DNA from 3 places in the Corynebacterium testudinoris genome. Region 2 is predicted to be linked to each of the others. Evidence: predicted binding sites of a transcription regulator. Region 2 holds the regulator's gene; each other region holds the start of a gene.
The links. The regulator LexA, encoded in region 2, represses DNA repair genes until DNA is damaged. The targets are predictions, from matches to a motif close to CGAACANNTGTTCG.

Region 1: the regulator LexA is predicted to act here: its motif matches at 1,696-1,709, upstream of CTEST_RS11100 (HNH endonuclease signature motif containing protein).
Region 3: the regulator LexA is predicted to act here: its motif matches at 712-725, upstream of CTEST_RS04800 (HNH endonuclease signature motif containing protein).

Annotation. Positions count from the first base shown of each region.
Region 1 is NZ_CP011545.1:2,308,284-2,310,555, forward strand. Features, by position in the region: gene CTEST_RS11095 (acyl-CoA thioesterase) at 1-97, shown strand, start outside; gene CTEST_RS11100 (HNH endonuclease signature motif containing protein) at 136-1,488, opposite strand; gene CTEST_RS11105 (acetyltransferase) at 1,779-2,272, shown strand, end outside; gene trhA (PAQR family membrane homeostasis protein TrhA) at 2,224-2,272, opposite strand, start outside.
Region 2 is NZ_CP011545.1:1,589,456-1,591,727, reverse strand. Features, by position in the region: gene CTEST_RS07675 (DeoR/GlpR family DNA-binding transcription regulator) at 1-415, opposite strand, end outside; gene lexA (transcriptional repressor LexA) at 737-1,465, opposite strand; gene nrdR (transcriptional regulator NrdR) at 2,254-2,272, shown strand, end outside.
Region 3 is NZ_CP011545.1:972,093-974,364, forward strand. Features, by position in the region: gene CTEST_RS04790 (hypothetical protein) at 1-312, opposite strand, end outside; gene CTEST_RS04795 (helix-turn-helix transcriptional regulator) at 314-532, opposite strand; gene CTEST_RS04800 (HNH endonuclease signature motif containing protein) at 804-2,272, shown strand, end outside.

The DNA.
Region 1 (2,272 bases), 720 kb from region 2:
CCGTTTGGCCGAGCACGCCCGGACCCTGCGCAAGTTGCGTTCGGAGTATGCGCCCACTCCCCTGATTCCTCTGGCCCGACCACTGCACTTGGACTAGCGGCTGATAGCGTGCAGCGCTAGTAGCCGCCTCGGCGGTCACCTTTCAAAAGGACGTCCCCACTCAGAGCAATTAGAACGTTCGCTAGGTGGTGGTGGTTTCTCCGGTTCGCCTTGCTCTTTCCTCTGAGCCTGGGACTCCGACCGGATCCTCGCCCTGCGTTTGCTGATGCGTTGGGATACCGTCTGCAGCCACCGCCGCTCGCTAGGAGCTAGCGGGCCATCACCTTCGGACTCCGCCCACGACCCATCATCGAAGAGGAAGTACTTCCGCCTCGTCACCGGATCCAACACATAAGTCACCCGCCGGTCAGTTTTCATCGCATGATGCTTCACACACAACGCAGCGAGGTTTGCTGCCGTCGTGGGCCCACCATCAGCATGATTCACCCGATGATCCATCTGCGCCCGATGCCCAGGAGTATCACACCCACCCACCGCACACGTCCCATCAAGACCAACCACCAAGGAACGAATATCAGCAGGGGTCGCATACGCAGACGAAACCTTTTGGGCGATCGCATCAAGATCAATCTCCGCACCAACCCGGTTCAGCAGATCCTCCGTCTGCTGAAGCGTCAGATACCCCACCCCAGACACCCACCCCGGGGCAGTCGGGATATCCGATGCCCGATACAGGTTGAGGGTGACATTCGTTGCCCCCTCCCCCCTGATCAACGCTACGAGTGCCTCCGCCTGGCTAACCCCGTGAATGATCGCATACCTGCGGATACGCAGATCTATCTCTTGGGCGGTGATCCCATCAAGATCAGCATGCAACAGACCCCTGCCATCGCGGAAGGCTATCGAGACACTATCAACCGGTGGTGGTGCGGGATCCTCAGCAGAGATCGAATCATCAAGCATCGTAATGATCGCGTTCAGACGGTTTTTGATCTTGCCTGCCGTCGGCAAGATCTGATTCGCCCGGGTAGGGGTAAGAAACTCCGCTAGTTCAGTGTCAATGAGATCGAGGTGCTCTAAGACAGTCGTGTCTGCTTTGCACAGGACACTATCAATGACCTTCAGCCGTGGTAGGTCAAGATGGAAGTGCTGCTCTTGGACTGCCTTTAACTGGGGCAGTTCGTTGAGGCGATGGTGGGCACTGATCGCAGACATCAGGAACTGATCCCCACGCCCCAACGAACGCCGCAACCGAGCAAGCACCATGTCGACGTCATCATCATCACCGGGCAGGACCGATTGCCATAGTTCGTGGTCTTCTTGGCGCATCCGCGTTCCCCGACGAGCAACAGGATCATCAGGTGAACTAACAGCGTAGTAGTGCTGGGGGCGGGCAAGCACCTCTTTAAGGTGCGCCTCCACCAGTGACGTGCTGGGGTCGAGAGTAAGCGCTCGTGGCTTGCCTGAGTAGACAATCTCAATACTCACGTGCGTTCACCCCCTCCCGACCTTCGCTTGCGTGTTCTAATTCCAATGTTAGAATACGCAAGCGATCCACGCAAGGGGTGGAGGCAACTTTTTTGGAGATTTCTTGGCACCTGAACACTACGTGCACCTCAATCGACTAGGCCACACCTGCGCACCTCGGCTCATTCTGAACGAGGCTACAGAAACACCGTCGCTCGCCACTGTGTGCGACTATGCGATCGGCAGTGAGCAACAGACATGCCCTTCCTCGTCATAGGATGTAAGCCAGTTGGTTGAGCAGGGAGCATGCCATGTCTGAGGTGAAAATTCGCCCTACCGTTGGGGTCGCGGAGTACCCGGAGCTGGTGAAAATCTGGCGGAGTTCCGTCGATGCGAGCCACGACTTCCTGTCGGAGCAGGATCGAGATGCGATCGAGAGCAAGCTAGCTTCCGACTATTTTCCCGCCGTCGACCTCTGGGTGGCTGAACTTGATGGGCAGCCCATCGGGTTCTCGGGTGTCGCCGACGGCAACCTGGAAATGTTGTTTATCGCCGCAGCGGAACGGGGCACTGGGGTGGGCTCGGCACTGTTGGCTCATGCGGTCCGAGAACTCGGCGCTATAGCTGTTGACGTCAATGAGCAGAACCAGCAGGCCACAGCCTTCTACCTCAATCGGGGATTCGAGGTCACTGGGCGCAGCGATACGGACGAGGCGGGACGCCCGTACCCCCTCCTGCATTTGAAGATTAGTCGAGCTAGACCACGACCATCCAGACGGCGATCTGGTGGATGGCGGCAGCAATG
Region 2 (2,272 bases):
CCTTGTTGGCGAGGTTCAATGCGATAGACAGGCTATTGGTGACGATTGACCATTGCCTGGCGTCCTGCTGCTCGGAGATGAGTTCAGCCAAGGTACCAATGGTGGTTCCGGAGTCGAGGAACAGCCCGCCGTTGGGTTCGGGCAGAAACTCCAGTGCAGCTCGGGCGATTGCGGACTTGGCGGTGGGAGCGGAGCGAAAACGTGCGTCAAGGGAAAACTCAGCGGTTTGGAACGTCTGGCTGGCAACCGCTCCGCCGTGGACTCGGTGGACGACGCCCTCTCGGTCGAGAACTGCGAGGTCGCGACGAATCGTCTCGGCAGTTACGTCGAATCGGCTGGCCAATTCAGTGACATTGACCCGCCCTTCAACAGCGGTCAAAGATGCAATTTGCCGACGACGCTCTTCTGCATACATCACAATTTCCTCGCGTTCCCACACAATCGGTCGATTAGATGCCCGTTTGTGCCATTCTCCCAAAAACTCGGGTGTGAAGCCCAACAAAGCGCCAAGCAATTGGTCTCAATCGGGCAAACATGCGTCAAAATCTGTGAAACAACCGCTCAGGGCGTTGAGTTACGTCCGTTACATCAGGCGATTGGCGGGATGTGAGAGGCCGCTATTCCCGAATTCGGGGGTAGTGCCGTGGCGGGATGGCGCAGGGTAGACGCGGATCGAGGGGGTTACATCAGACATCTGATCAGTGGCCGATGGGGCCCTAACGGGCCCCGGCGACCCCTACAGCTTGCGAAGGACCGACACGATCTTGCCCATGATTTCTGCATGCTCGGCGGGAATCGGGGCGAAGTCATCGTTGTGGGGGAGGAGCCACACGCCAGTGGAGTCAGTGTGGAACTCCTTGGCCGTTGCTTCGCCCTCAATGAGTGCGGCCACGAACTCACCCTGTTCTGCCACCGGCTGGGAGCGAACGACAACCCAGTCGCCGTCCAGGATGCCGGCATCCTTCATGGAGTGCCCGACCACCTTGAGCATGAAAAGCTCTCCATCGCCCACGATGTCCGAAGGGAGCGGGTAGTACTCTTCGACATCTTGCTCCGCGAGAATGGGGGACCCAGCCGCAATCTGCCCCACGACGGGGATGAAGTTCGTCGGGCTCGCATCGGCGGGCGCATCGGACTGCTTTGCCGCAGCGATAGCGGCAGAAGAGCGCCGACCTGGCTTGGTCGCCATATCCGTGGTGGGCAGGGTCCGCACATCGACGGCTCGCGGCTTATTGGCGTCCCTGCGCAGGAAGCCCTTCTTCTCCAGCTGCTTGAGCTGGTAAGCCACGGAAGAGGTGGACTGTAGGCCGGCGGCATCACCGATCTCGCGGATGCTTGGCGGATAACCGCGCAGCACCACGGCGTCGCGGATGACCTCCAAGATGCGACGTTGGCGATCAGAAAGTTCGGAGGGGTCGGGCCTGCCTGACGGATCAATCTTCGGAGTTGAGCTGTTTCGTGCCATGGTCCTTGGTCCTTTGCGTGGTTGATGTTGTGCGGTTGGGGTGGTTCAAAGAAGCGGGCGGTCGACGTGTCTTATTCGAATGGCGAGTCCTGCTGAGTCATCGGTGCCATCCATCACCTACATGTCTACCACGACTTGGTACGAATGTTCGACCTTTCCGCGCGACGTGTGGACATTTTTTCGAACGGGTGCTATAAATCGAACATAGCACCTACATCGAACATATGAACGCCGATCGTGTTCGATGATGTCTGGGCCGTTAGATACTCTAGCCCACATAATCGAAAGGACGTCATCATGACTATCTCATTGAATCGCACTGTCGCAGGTACGCCCGCTCCGCGTCGCCGTTCCATCCCAGCCTCCGCAGCGGCTGTATGGGAGCCGTCGGGCTTCCGTGAGGCGGCAGCGGAGCACCGGGTTGTTCGAACCCTCCGGGTCGCGGATCGAATGGAGCGGCGAGGGGATAGCGCCGTTGGTGTTCGAACAAATCCGGAGTCACTAGGAAAAGTTTCGAGCCGTCGGCGTCGGGGTTTGCAGACGTTAGGTACGTATCTCTTGGGAGCCGTTTTCGGGGTGTGCGTTGTCACCGCCGCGTTGTCCCAAAGTGAGGTTGACAGCACGCCCGGTTCACTCGACATGGGTGCCACCTACACAGCGAGCACGGGCGCTGTCTCGCGCTAGGAGGTTCACCCGCCTCATCAGGGTGGACGGGTACGATGATCTGTGAGTCGGGCCTGAGATGGCTCCCCTGAACTCAATCCCTGCGTTAGTTGAGGAACCCCACGTTGTATTGCCCGTTTTGCC
Region 3 (2,272 bases), 620 kb from region 2:
CACGACAATGATGAAGATGAGGGCGACCCACTCGATCCGCGACAGGGCGACTGGGCGCGGGGTCGGCACCGATTTCCGGAGCCACGCTACGCCGATCCACGTCGCCACCAGGGGTGCGAGACAGATGAGAACTGTCCACAGAGTGTCCGGGCCTCGAAGTGCCCATGCCAACATCGCTGCAGTGAGCAAAATCGACCACGACATCCATTTCACCGTGACCGTCGACGATTTGTGCAGCATCTGCCGTTCGAATTCGTCATCGACCGAGGCATCCGCCTGATCGATGATGGCGTCTGAATAGCTGTAGCTCACGTTATGCACCTTCCTGTTCATCGCCGAAGACCTCTTCGACGGAGTGCTTGAGTTCCTTGCAGATGGACAACGCCAAGTGGACTGAGGGGGAGTAGTTGCCCCGCTCAATGTTGGCAATGGTCTGGCGTGACACTCCCACCTTTTCCGCAAGTTCCGCTTGGCTTAGCTCATGCCAACGGCGGTATTTGCGGACCATGTTGTGCTGCTTTTCATCGCTCATGGTGTTGAGCTCCTCAGAGGGTCGAGTTGCCGAATGAGGCTACTAAGTGGAGGTGGGGATTCTCGGTGGCGGCACTGATCGCACAGGACGTGTTCCTTTCCGGTTGATGTAAAAGATAGTGTACATCAAGGCGCTTTAACTGTGCATAGAGTAAAAGTTCTACCACACCTGGGGGTAGTCGAACAATTTTTCGCTTTGTCGGCTTGACTCGGCCGCGAGTGCTGTTACGATCGAAAATGTAAGCGAACACAGCGAACGGATTGGAGGGGAAATGTCCACTAAGCAGCAGCTAGATGCACTGGTTGACCAGGCCGTTGATGCCCTGGCGCAGCTGGCTGCCGCCATGTCTGACCCCTCCTCGCTGGACTTCGAGGATGTACGAGACGGCGTGATCAAGCTCGAAACCATCACCGGTTCCAAGTCCACCGTTGACGCCGCCTTTGCCTGGATCGCAGAACGTTCTAATGCCGGCCGGCTCGTCGGATCTACCAGGTCCATCGAGTACCTGACTAAGACGTTGGGTATTTCCTACCGGGAGGCCGTTGACCGTTTGTCGCGCGGTGAGAGTCTGTTCACTGTGCCAGCAGCTCAGCCAGTGCCCTCTTCGCCCGTGTCTCCCGTCCCGTCAGAAGATATGGGTGACTCGGAAGCTGAGGAAGAGCATCGGCGTCGGCAGGAGGAAGCCCGCAAAGAAGCAGAGCGGCGTCAACAACGCGACCGTGAGGCTCAGGAACGTGCTCGGAAGAAGGCCCAAGAGGTTGCGGACGAAAAACAACGCATCATCTCCCAGGAGCTACGCAACCTCGGCGAGCATTCCCGCCCCAGCAAGTCCCTCCTCCACGAACAAGCGCTGGAGGAAGCTGACAAACGAACCCCAGAGGATCTGCGCATCTGGCTTCGTCGACAGGTTAAGAATGCCAACGCCTCGGCCCGCCGGCCGGACGGATCCAAAGACCCATTCGCAGGCTACAAGCGGCGATACCTCTCCATGGGGGAGCCGGACGGCGATGGCAACGTTCGACTAACGGCAACCTTGCCTGCATCAATCGCCGCAATGCTCAAAGCAGCTCTCGCACCAGGTCTGCGGCCCGGAGCGAACACCTTGGCTCCTGAAGGGGAAGACAAGCGCCGACGATCAGTCAGGGCTGTCGATCAGCTCCAAGCAATTCTTGAAGGCCACCTGGCGAACGACAGCAAGGTCAACCGCCAAGGAGTCGGCTCCGTCGTAGTGAGCATGACGACCGAGGATGTCGAGAACATGAGCTCCGAATCAGTGTTCCTCTCCAACACCGGCGATCTGCTGACCCCATTCGACATTCTTAAGCTCGGAGCCGCATCCTTCGATCTAGGAATCCTCCACGACACCGCGGGCAAGCCCTTGGCAGTGGGAAGGACGGTACGAACCGCCACCCTGTACCAACGCCTCGCGCTCTTCGCTCTGGAAGGGCTGTGCGCCTGCGGAAACTGCTCCGGAGCTGCCATCTACAATCACGTCCACCACATTCAAGCCTGGGTGCACGGCGGGATGACGGACCTGGAAAATCTCACCCTCGTTTGTCCGAGCCACCACGCCGATAACAATGACAACCGAGACGGTGCCAGAGGCATGGGCCACATGACCAGGGATAGAGAAAGTGGCAGAGCTGGCTGGAAACCCGCAGGCAGCCACCAACTCCAATTCAATAACACCGAATTGCAAGAACACTCGGCCGGGGCGAGATTGAGGGCCCGGAAAAAGAC